One region of the Vibrio jasicida 090810c genome, then DNA from elsewhere that is predicted to be linked to it. Evidence: predicted binding sites of a transcription regulator. Region 1 holds the regulator's gene; each other region holds the start of a gene.

What was found. Region 1 encodes CRP, which controls carbon source genes, mostly activating them, when cyclic AMP is high. Its sites were predicted from a motif close to TGTGANNNNNNTCACA; they were not measured.
Region 2: a site for CRP is predicted at 2,077-2,092, ahead of recB (exodeoxyribonuclease V subunit beta). Genes of this name have one in related genera too.
Region 3: a site for CRP is predicted at 2,090-2,105, ahead of gltB (glutamate synthase large subunit). Genes of this name have one in related genera too.

What each region holds. Positions count from the first base shown of each region.
Region 1 is NZ_CP025792.1:2,558,090-2,562,281, forward strand. Features, by position in the region: gene astD (succinylglutamate-semialdehyde dehydrogenase) at 1-422, shown strand, start outside; gene C1S73_RS12205 (DUF1338 domain-containing protein) at 686-1,477, shown strand; gene crp (cAMP-activated global transcriptional regulator CRP) at 1,705-2,337, opposite strand; gene C1S73_RS12215 (phosphoribulokinase) at 2,577-3,446, opposite strand; gene C1S73_RS12220 (YheU family protein) at 3,571-3,783, opposite strand; gene C1S73_RS12225 (hydrolase) at 3,849-4,192, opposite strand, start outside.
Region 2 is NZ_CP025792.1:3,071,859-3,076,050, reverse strand. Features, by position in the region: gene recB (exodeoxyribonuclease V subunit beta) at 1-1,979, opposite strand, end outside; gene recC (exodeoxyribonuclease V subunit gamma) at 2,270-4,192, opposite strand, start outside.
Region 3 is NZ_CP025792.1:1,755,469-1,759,660, forward strand. Features, by position in the region: gene C1S73_RS08255 (sensor domain-containing diguanylate cyclase) at 1-816, opposite strand, end outside; gene mnmL (tRNA modification radical SAM protein MnmL/YtqA) at 867-1,811, opposite strand; gene gltB (glutamate synthase large subunit) at 2,366-4,192, shown strand, end outside.

The DNA of each region.
Region 1 (4,192 bases):
TGATTGAAGCGAAAGCAGGCGAAGCGGCATTTGTTTCTCCAGGAATTATTGATGTGACGAACATTGCTGAACTGCCAGATGAAGAGTACTTCGGTCCACTTCTGCAAGTTGTGCGCTACGAAGGGCTAGAGAAAGCGGTAGAACTAGCTAACGATACACGCTTTGGCCTTTCTGCGGGTCTGGTTTCAACCGACGACCAAGAGTGGGAATACTTCGTGGACCACATTCGTGCCGGCATCGTGAACCGCAACCGCCAGCTAACGGGCGCAAGTGGTGACGCACCATTTGGTGGTCCGGGTGCGTCGGGCAACCTACGTCCAAGTGCTTACTACGCAGCAGACTACTGTGCGTATCCAATGGCATCAATGGAAGGACAAGAGACGGTCTTGCCTGCCACATTGAGTCCGGGTGTAAACCTGTAATAGAGAAAAACGAAGCGGTGACAAAGTATCGCCGCTTCTCTCTGCCGGAGCTATTTACCAAGTTAGGATTCTGGTAAGCGCGCTGGCAAACGCCAAAGGCGAGCTTAAGACTCTCCAGTGCGTGTTGACTGACTGGCACTTATGCCACACATACCGTCACAGGTTGATGACCGCTCGTTCGTGATTCTGGACAGCCTCCGGGCTGTGAACGAGCGGTCAACTTCTCTTACCCCTAACTCTACATTGCATAACAAGGAGTCGTTATGACGCCCGATGTGTTATTTGAATCGCTATGGCAAGACTACATTAAACGTCTTTGTCCTTCCGCTGCTAAAGTCCATCAACTTCTTCAAGAAGATGAGCCTCTGATTAATGACCATATTGCTCTACGTACGTTTAATGTCGATCCCCTAGGCATTGAAACGTTAGCGAAGCCATTCTTGGCGGTGGGCTACAAAGCCTGTGGTGACTACGTATTTGAAAGCAAAAAGCTGGTAGCAAAACATTTTGAGCACCCAGATCCAAAACAACCAAAAGTCTTCATCAGTGAATTGAAAGTGGATGAGTGCTCACCGGAGCTACAGGCCATTGTTCATAAATTGGTAGAGCAGGTTGATGCTTCTAAACTGACCGGCAGTGATTTCTTATACGGCGGACGTTTGTGGAACCTCAGTTACGCTGACTTCCAAACCTTGGCGAAAGAGAGTGAATACGGTTCTTGGCTTGCCGCGCACGGTTACGGAGCAAACCACTTCACAGTGAGTGTGAATCAACTCAACCAGCATGAAGAAGTAAAGCAAGTGAACGACCACCTACGTAAAGTAGGGTTCACCATCAACGAGAATGGCGGTGAAGTAAAAGGCACGCCGGAGGTGTTACTAGAGCAATCATCGACCATGGCAGACAAAGTGCCAGTGACCTTTACTGAAGGTGTTGAGGTGATTCCTGGAGGCTTCTACGAGTTTGCTAAGCGCTATCCAATGGATAACGGTGAGTTGTACCCAGGATTTGTGGCTGCATCGGCAGATAAGATCTTCGAAAGCACCAACGGTTAAAGAAGAGGCGAGAACGGGCTACGCCCTCTAGATGCCGGAATGCTTCGCTGCGGGAGGTTTTAACTCTCGGAATCTGAGAGGGCTATATCTCGGAGGATGAAGTCCGATCTCGGAATGCAGTGTTCCCAATTCTCGGCTCTTTGTTTTCCGTTCCCGATTCCCAAAAAACAAAAAAGCCACCAAACTTGCATTTGGTGGCTTTTAAATTTTTTAAACGTTAATCGAGATTAACGAGTCCCGTAAACAACGATAGTTTTACCGTGCGCAGAAATTAGGTTCTGCTCTTCTAGCATCTTCAAGATACGACCTACTGTCTCACGAGAACAGCCAACGATTTGACCGATTTCTTGACGAGTGATCTTGATTTGCATGCCGTCTGGGTGCGTCATCGCATCTGGCTGTTTAGCAAGGTTCAGAAGAGTCTGAGCGATACGACCAGTTACGTCTAGGAACGCTAGGTCACCCACTTTTTGGCTAGTAACTTGTAGACGACGAGCCATCTGCGCAGAAAGACGCATTAGGATGTCTGGGTTAACTTGGATAAGTTGACGGAATTTCTTGAAAGAAATCTCAGCCACTTCACAAGGAGATTTAGCGCGAACCCAAGCTGTACGCTCTTGGTCTTCTTCGAATAGACCAAGTTCACCAATGAAGTCGCCCTGGTTTAGGTAAGAAAGGATCATTTCCTTACCTTCTTCGTCTTTGATAAGAACCGCAACAGAGCCTTTAACGATGTAGTACAAAGTCTCTGCTTTTTCGCCCGCGTGAATTAGCGTGCTTTTTGATGGGTACTTATGAATATGACAGTGTGAAAGAAACCACTCTAATGTTGGGTCGGTTTGAGGTTTACCTAGAACCATAATATCTCACTTCCTCTGCAGGGTACGCTTGCGCTATCCATATTTTAGCTAAGCCTGAATTGGCCTACTAGAATAAGAGCACTTTTTATATGCTGCAAGCTCTCTTGTGTTTCGGTTAGAAATAGTATCCTTTTTCGAAAACGATTTCTTGATTTTAATCGTGCCATCATTGAGATTTTGTAAGCAAAACTGTGCACATGATCACGGTATGAAAAGTAAACACTACGATGGCAAGGTTTTTAGCCAATTTTCCCTGTTTCGATAAGTTGCTGCAGAATCGGCCTTACTATGAGCTCCATTGCAAAGCTCATCTTACCGCCCGGTACCACAATAGTATTGTGGCGAGACATGAATGAGCCATCAATCATTGCCAGTAAATAAGGAAAGTCGACATTCTTTATGCCGCGAAGGCGTATGACAACAAAACTCTCATCTAAACTTGGTATGCCTTTGGCATTGAGTGGGTTGGATGTATCCACCGTTGGGACACGCTGAAAGTTGATGTGCGTTCGAGAGAACTGCGGGGTGATGTAGTTTAGGTAGTCATCCATTGAGCGCACGATCGAATCCATGACCGCTTCTCTTGAGTGGCCACGATCGCGCGTGTCACGAACGAACTTTTGAATCCATTCTAAGTTGACGATTGGCACCATGCCAATTAGAAAGTCGACGTGACGTGCCACATTGACATCGCCATCCACCACGCCACCATGCAAGCCTTCGTAGAACAAGACATCACTGTTTTCTGGCAGATCTTGCCAAGGTGTAAAGGTGCCCGGCATTTGGTTATATGGGACCGCTTCATCAAAGGTGTGCAGATAACGGCGCACGCTGCCAGTGCCATCTTCACCAAACTGACGAAAGAACTCTTCTAACCCCGGAAAGTCATTGGCTTGTGGACCAAAGTAACTGATGTGTTTGCCTTGCTCGCGGGCTTTACGGATTTCGACGTCCATTTCTGGACGAGTAAAACGGTGAAAGCTATCGCCTTCGACCCATGCAGGTTTGACGTTCATCATATTGAACATCTTGCGGAAGGCTTCAGATGTGGTGGTGGTACCGGCACCGGATGAACCAGTAACCGCAATGATTGGATGTTTAGCTGACATGACAAACCTTGTCGAAAATTACTTACCTGTAAAGTGCAGCATGCGTATGCTGCACGGTCGATAACCCACTATAGCACGTAACAAGCCCTTGTCATCGAGTGGGATACGGTAAAATGTGAAGGGTCTAAAACTTTGCTTTTAATTGAATATCTACTGTTTCATGTAGCTCAGAAAAGACGATGATTGCTTCACCTTTTTCTAATTGGTATTTGACCTGATCGATTTTACTTTGCAGTGAAACTTCGACCGAGCCATAGTCGGTGCCTTCACGTAGTACGAATTCACGAATCAAATTTTCCAGCGTTTCTGGCGCGATGTCTTGCCAAGGGATGACCATAAATACCTCAAACTTTTATGATGTTTAAGCGCGCCTTGGGTTGGAGTCTGGCGCGCCTAAGTAGTTTACTGTGTTCGTGGCACGGATACAGCAGAAAGGTACTCCGCAGCGATACTTTCGTAATAAGCAGGTAGGGCTTCTTCTAACCAAAACTTTGGTTTGAGAGCGGTTCCCGTAAGAAAACCCACATGCCCCCCATGCTCATAAAGTCGGTAATCGATGTTATCTGGCAACACAAATTTCGGGATCACTTCTTCCGTCATAAACGGATCGTCTTTTGCGTGGATTATCAGCGTCGGTAGAGTGATCTGTTGCAGTTTGCTTAAGCCAGAACATTGATCGTAATAATCTTGTGCGTCTTTAAAGCCATGCAGAGGGGCTGTGATCAAGTCGTCGAACTCATACAAGC
Region 2 (4,192 bases), 510 kb from region 1:
CCACGTTGCACCCAAAGCTTACGGTATTCTTTGAACTCGTTAACCACATTTTCCCACACGGTTTCGTCGTTATTGAGGGCGTCTAAACTGGCTGCATCCAGAGCGAATAATTCTGATGCTAGGCTGGCGCGCAATGCTCTGTCGTTTTCTGGTGTTAATACCGCTTGCAGCAAACGCTGTAAGTCTTGCGCCACAGAGCTAGTAAACACGCTATCGCGGTTAGAAAGGTACACACTGGCAATGCCTTGGTCTGCTAACGCCTGTTTGACCATGCGACCTTCGCTACCCGTTCGCACCAATACTGCAATGTCGCCCGCTTTCACTGGCTTCTGTTTTTCGCCATTAACCAAGCACGCTTGGCCTTGTTGCGCTGCGGTCAAAATGGTTTGAATTTGGCTCGCTGTCGCCTCTGCCATGGCGGTGAGGTATTCACCTTTTGGCAATGGTTTATCTTCCGCTTCTTGCAGCCAATAAGTCAGTGCAGGTTGCTTTTGACCACCCATGGTCCAAACGCGTTTGTCAGCGCTTGGGCTGTAATCCACAGGGTGGAATGGAATGTCGGAGTCATAAATAAACGGGCTATCTGGCAGAGCAAAAATCTGGTTCACTGCCAATACCATATCGGCACTTGAGCGCCAGTTGGTGCCAAGCGTGTAGTGAGCACTAACTTGGTTACGCGCCTTGATGTAGGTAAAGATGTCCGCACCACGGAAACCGTAAATCGCCTGTTTCGGGTCACCGATCATAAACAAACCGCACTCAGGATTATTCAAATAAATGCGACTGAAAATACTGTATTGCAGTGGGTCGGTATCTTGGAATTCATCGATCATCGCAACCGGATAAAGCGTGCGAATACGCTCTGTCAGTAGTGCGGTTTCATCGGTATCAATCGAGGCAGAAAGCTGAGTCAACAAGTCATCAAATGACAACCATTGCTTCTGATTTTTTGCTTTTGCCAACATTACGCGACAATGCTCAATCGCATGAGCCAATAGCGGCGCTTTTAAACTGATTGGGTTGGCAAGGAAAGCTTCAATCGCCTCAAACACAGGGTGCTGTGGCGCAGTGCCTTTCGGGGTTTTCTCAAGTAACACATTCTGGGCGAACTTCTCCAGCTTATCTGGATAGTCATAGCCCGTGGTTTCTGTCGCAGCCCAAGCGTTGACCGCCTCTAACCACGTCGGTAAAGACTTTTTGGTGTAGCTGCGTTTGTTGACGTCAGAATCAGAAATCAACGCGAGGAAATCCTCTTGGCTATCACGCCACTGGGCTTTCAAAACATCAATTTGCTTTAGGTTTTGCTCATGCAAATCGGCAAGGCTACCTTGCATTGCAGGAACAGAGAGACTTAGCGGCGCGCCTGTGAGGTAGTTGCTGATGTCATACAACAGATCTGATGGCGAGCCCCAGAGTTGGCGTACTTCTCCTGCCAAAGCGAATGGCAGACAGTAGAAGTTACGACGCCAGTAATCGGCAACCACTTGCGCTTTGAGGTGGCTTTCGTCCGTTACAAACTCATTGTTGAAGCGACTACCGGATTCGAATGCGTTTTGCGTCAGCATGCGTTGGCAGAAACCGTGAATGGTGTACACCGCGGCTTCATCCATCTGGCGCTCTGCTTGCAATAGGATCTCAGCGGCTTGCTTATGATCCTCGATTTCTTCCAACAAAGGTTGAATCACAGGATCTGAGCTTTTACTGCGAGCGAATGCGATCCTCGCATCATGAATACGCGCACGAATACGATCACGCAGCTCCGCCGTTGCGGCTTCGGTAAAGGTCACCACCAGAATTTGATCCACGGTCAACGGCACGCGGTGTTTGGTATCTGTCGTGCCATGCCCTAGTAGGAGTCGCAGATACAAACCCGCGATGGTAAAGGTTTTACCCGTACCAGCCGATGCTTCAATTAACCTTGCACCATGCAGTGGAAAAGTCATGGTTTGCAGTGGAGTTGGAACTGACATTTGCGCCATAACGCTGAATCTCTCCGGATTATCGACTGACCGAACTGTGATCTGTCGTTAAAAATTCTATTTATATGTCTAACAAGTTGGAATATTTAGAGGTTAGTGGGATCTCACTCACGGTTATCCTGATCTTCAACCGCTAGTATGCGCCTCACGAGATAAGCCAAGCCTTTCAGGCAGCTACACTCAAACGAATCATGGTCCCTCTGACCTTGTGGCCGTACAGCGAACGCCCTACAAAAAATAATGATTTTCTGGCGGCCACCCTACTCCTTTTCATCCTTAATCATTCCAACTTATTTATTATCTTCAGCATCCATCGCCGTCAATCTTGCGCCTTGAAGAACCAATGCAGTCAGTGTGCGAACTTCTGCTGCAAGCTCATTATTCCAAGCCGACCAAATACGCGAAATATACGCATTGTTTCCTTCGCCTGGGCTCATGTAACCATCATTGAATGCGTCCGCCATTTTCTTTAGCGATTTCTCTTCGTCATCAGCCCAGTGGCCACGACTAAAGCCCGCCTCGACACACGCCAGTGCTGTTTTCGGGAAATATGGTAATGGCTTGGTCATGCCTTCAAAAAACAGACGTACTAATTCAGCAAGCAGTTGTTTCGCTTGCGCAGTGTCTGCCATTGCTGGGTAAACCAAATGCACCGCGCCTTCCTTGCGGTCATAACCGATAACGTGGGTCTTTCTAGCGTGACCAGAGGCAGACATAGCAAGATGATCAATCCATGCAGCAAGGTAATCCTGCGCACGAACTTTACCACTGCGGTAGCGAATCAACCCAGATTGATAGCATTGAGTTAACCAACCGGTTAGACGGATATTTTTTCCGTCACCAAGCACATCGAAGGTAAGGTCGATTTCTAAATCGTCTTGCGGCGCACCGGATAAGAACGCCAACTTATCCACCAGCACTTCCGCTTGCACGCGGTTGGTTTCAAACTCGATATCACCAAATGCGCCAACCGGTAATTTGCCCTGTGCGCGTTGCTCACTCATAAAGTGCTTGAGTACATCTGCTTTTGCGGACGGTTGAGTAATGGCGGTTTCGAGTAAGGTTTCTAGTAACTCATCGCGCATTTGATAGCTTTCTAAGCCGCCTAATACAAAGGGCTCGTCATCTTCCATCACAGGCAATGGCGGCTCGAACATCACTTTCAAACGGCGGTTAAAGAAATACTGAACTGGCAAACGCCAGAAGCGTTGTAATTCCACCAAGTCCAACTCGATTGGGAAGGTTGCGCCAAGCAAGTAATCATCCAATGCGCGGTTAAACTCGCCACGAGCATGACCTTGCGATTGATTGCTTTGGGTCAACGCAGCTGGAATCCACTCTTTGGCATAGCTTGAGTGAGAACCTTGGAATGCACTTGGGCTGAATGGCACCATGGCATGCACATTCACTAACTCATTGAGTAGTTTATCTCCCGAGTCATCGACAGGCTGGTCTTGATCGCTATCTAGGCAGTAGTTCTGATGGCAATATTCCATCAACTCCGACACCAGAACAGACGGCACGCGCTCGGTGTTATCTTGGATAGAACGCCCAACGTAACTGATGTACAAACTTTGCTGTGCAGACAGCACTGCTTCTAAGAATAGGTAACGGTCATCGTCTCGGCGTGAACGGTCGCCCGGTTTCGTGCGCCCTGTCATTAAGTCAAAACCTTCTGGTGGCATTGAGCGCGGGTAAACACCATCGTTCATACCAAGTAGACACACGGTTCTAAATGGGATCGAGCGCATCGGCATCAGAGTACAGAAGTTCACTTGTCCGGCAAGGAAGCGCTGGCTAACCCGTGTTCCTGACAGCTTGTTTTGTAGATACTGGCTGACAATAGAAGGCGACAAGGCATCATCAAATGCCGCATCGGTTAGCTGTTCTTTCAGTTGGCTTAAGGTATCTCGAATCGACTTGAGCGCCATTTCCCCTTCTAACTCCACAGAGAAGAAGTCATCCAACATCGCCACCAAGGTTTCACGCCATGCATCAATCGACTGAACATGGGAAAGTTTGCGGCGATATTGGCTAATTTGTTGAATAAAGTGAGCTAACTTACCAGCAAGTTCTGCGCCCATACCTTGCACTTCATTGTATGGCGAGAGGCTACCCTCTTGCGCTTCAAACAAACCGGCAGATTCTGGCATCGCGTAACCTAACAACATACGCTGGATACCAAATTGCCATGTATTTTGGCGTGTTTCTGG
Region 3 (4,192 bases), 800 kb from region 1:
CACTTCCGTATCTTTACGACGCTCCATTTCATCACGTAAGTTTTGCTGCATCTTATGCCATTCAGTTACATCATGGCTAATTGACAGCGTCCCTATCATTTCCCCAGTTTGAGACACTAGTGAATTCTGATTCACTTCTAGCAAACAACTGCGTCCTTGAGGATCCGTTGTCCAACGACGGTCACTTTTTCTAGCAGACATCGAACTGGATTTTGAAGTGCATGCTTCGTTTTCTCGACCTTGCCAAAATTGATCAAACGCGCGGTTAGTGGTCAGTACTTTGCCTTGTTGATCTTGCAAACAAATCAATTCAGACAACGAGTCCAAGGCAGAACGAGCAATGTTTAGTTGGGCCAGTTCTTGTTGCTGATCTTTCTGGGTCATTTGATGACTTTGAGCATACAGAATCCATACTCTTTGCCTACGCAGTAAGCTCTTTCGACCAGATAATTCAACTTTGATGCTTTCACCATCGGATAAACGCCAGTCAAAAATTTGCTGGCGAAATTGTTGGCTTGAAAAGCTATCAAGCAATACGACAAGTTCATCTAAATTAAATGAAGCCGGATAAAGGAAACCAGAACCTAAAGGACGAATACCCAATAGTTGCATCGCGGGATGGTTGGATAACAGAAGCTGCCCATGGTTAGCATCAACCACAAGCACAGGATAAGGAGAATCAGTAACAACGTACTTTAAAGCGGTTTGAAAACGTAAATAAATTAATGTAACGGCAACGGCAAACACGAAAAAGAGCAGGACTACAAATTCGTAGTTGCCCCACCCATCCCATAACCAATCGAGTAACTGATCCATTTTTCCGACCTTTAATGCAAATCGGGAAAAATATACCAGTTATTAATCGATCAATCTGCCTTTAATTCTGGCTTACTATAGATGAAAGGGTCACCATTCAAACTGCCCTGAGCCCCCTCGCGATCCAAAGCTCTTCCTATCTCTGTCATCGCAAGCCAACGGTTTTCACACCACAGCGGGGAGAGCAATGTTGGGCGACGTGCAGCCGAAGAGACACGATGATAAATCACCTCTTTAGGGGTCATACGGATCATTTCACTGGCAATCGCTACATACTCTTCCAATTCTGGAGCTTCTAGTTTTCCAGCACGCCATGCCTTTGCCATCGTGCTACCATCAACAATATGCAAGCCATGCAACTTGATGCCATCAGTGCCTACTTCAAGGACTTTACGCAGTGTTTCAATGTTATCGCTGCGTGTTTCTTTTGGTAAGCCAACAATAAGATGAGCACATACTTTGATGCCTAGCGCACGAGCGCGTTTGGTGATATCAGCATAGCATTCAAAATCGTGACCTCGGTTGATTCGCTTAAGTGTGTCGTTCTTGGCAGTTTGAAGGCCCAATTCCAACCAGATCTCATAACCTTGATTGACATAATCCGACAACAGATCCAATACGGCATCAGGAACACAATCTGGACGAGTGCCTACACACAACCCCACGATGTCAGCGGCCTTAAGAGCTTCTTCATACATATTTTTCAATACCTGCACTTCCGCGTATGTGCTGGTATAGGCTTGGAAGTAAGCAAGGTACTTTTTCGCACGATGGATCTCTCCCGCACGATCTTTCAATTGATCATGAATGCTTTTGATCTGGACTTCTTCATCCGCAAAGGACGCGACATTACAAAACGTGCAACCGCCTCGACCAATGGTGCCGTCGCGGTTTGGGCAGCTAAAGCCACCATGTAAAGTCAGCTTATGGACTTTTTCGCCGTAACGACGCTGAAGGTCTTGACCTAGTGTGTTGACCAACTCATGTAACTGCATAGATTCTCACCAATCGTAAACCGTAATAAATCTCACTACGATCTATGTAAATAAATTACATCCCTGCAAGAAAAAACAAATAATTCTAGTCAATTCAAACAAGAGCATAATGGTTTGAAATCAATAAAACTGCATAAAACCAACCTAAAAGCTGCCATGTTGCGCAATTGTTAAACAAAAAGTGCATATTTAAACGAAAAAATTGGGTCACAAAAGCGACTTTTCATTGCATTACGAAGTCACAAAATTGTAGGATACTTACACAACCCCGCTGTTTTTGTGACTTTTATTACAATGACAACTGCGGGAATTGTCGGCGATACCCCGCTCCCACCGATATAAATCACTAGATAGTGATAATAAATAAAGGGATATCACCAAGGATTGTTTTTCTCGCAAAATTTTTCCTGCGAGATACGGAAAGGAATCAAAACTGACCAACCTAGGTCGGTTTCGAATCATAAATATAAAGGACAAGACGCACAGAGCGTACCTAAGACAGCCAAGATCTGTCTGGGATTCTTGCGTCGACATTGAACTGGAAGGATGTATCTATGGTAGATAGAGAGCAAAATTCACAGGGTCTGTACACTCCGGAGCTGGAGCATGACGCTTGTGGTATCGGTTTTGTTGCTCACCTTAAAAACCGTAAATCTCATGAAGTAGTGACTCAAGCACTAGATATGCTGGCTCGCATGGAACACCGTGGTGGTCAAGGCTGTGACCCATGTAGCGGTGATGGCGCAGGTATCTTGCTACAGAAACCTCATGAATTCCTATTAGAAGAAGCCGTTAAGCTAGGCATTAAACTGCCTTCGTTTGAAAAGTATGGTGTTGGTGTCGTTCTTTTCCCGAAAGACGAATACAAACGCGAACAATGCCGTGACATTCTAGAACGTAACGCACAGCGTCTAGATCTTGAAGTTATCGGCTACCGAGTACTGCCAACCGACAACTCAATGATCGGTGCAGACCCACTAAGTACAGAGCCTCAGTTTGAGCATGTGTTTATCTCTGGCGGTCCTGGCATCACACCTGAAGAGCTAGAGCGCAAACTGTACGTACTTCGTAACTACACTGTACGTGTTTGCCTAGAAAGCGTTTCGAACATTGGTGACGACTTCTACATTAACTCAATGTCTTACAAGACATTGGTGTACAAAGGTCAGTTAACAACCGAGCAAGTACCTCAGTACTTCCTTGATCTGCAAAACCCGACCATGGTGACCGCACTGGCACTGGTACACTCTCGTTTCTCTACCAACACCTTCCCGAAATGGCGTCTTGCACAGCCTTTCCGTTACATTGCCCACAACGGTGAAATCAATACAGTTCGCGGTAACTTGAACTGGATGAAAGCCCGTGAAGCAATCCTAGAATCAGACCTGTTTACTCAGGCTGAAATCGACATGCTTCTTCCAATCTGTCAGGAAGGCAGCTCGGATTCATCTAACTTTGACATGGCACTTGAGCTCCTAGTTCTTTCTGGTCGCAGCCTGCCACACGCATTGATGATGATGATCCCAGAAGCATGGCAAGAAAACAAAAACATGGATCCTAAACGTCGCGCGTTCTATCAGTACCACGCGAACATCATGGAACCATGGGATGGTCCTGCTTCAGTATGTTTTACTGATGGTGTTCAAGTTGGTGCGACACTAGACCGTAACGGTTTGCGCCCTTCTCGCTACACAGTGACCAAAGACAACTTCCTAGTGATGGCATCTGAATCTGGTGTTGTGGATATTGAACCAGAGAACGTAGAGTTCCGCGGTCGTCTACAACCAGGTCGTATCTTCGTTGCAGATCTAGAGCAAGGTCGCATCATCTCTGATGAAGAAGTGAAAGACACCATCGCAACAGCGCAGCCTTACGAGAAGTGGGTAGAAGAAAACCTGCTGAGCTTGAAGAAGCTGCCAGATGCGAGCAACCAGTTCAGCCAACCTTCTCCAGAGCGTTTGTTGCATCGTCAGCAAGCTTTCGGTGTGAGCACTGAAGAAGTGAACGAAATCATCGTTCCAATGGCGAATGACGCGAAAGAGCCATTGTCAGCAATGGGTGCCGACTGGCCTCTTGCGGTTCTATCTCATCAGTCTCAACATCTTTCAAACTACTTCAAGCAGCTGTTTGCACAGGTAACCAACCCACCGATCGACCCGATCCGTGAGCGTATGGTTATGTCGCTGAACACTTACTTGGGTAAAGACCAAAACCTTCTGACTGAAACACCACTTCACTGTCAGAAAGTAGAATTGGAATCGCCTGTTCTGGCGAACTCTGAGCTTGAAAAACTGCGTGCGATCGATAACGAGCACCTACAAGCGAAGACGCTGGATATCGTGTTCCAAGCCAATGAAGATCAAGGCAAGCTTGAGCGCGCA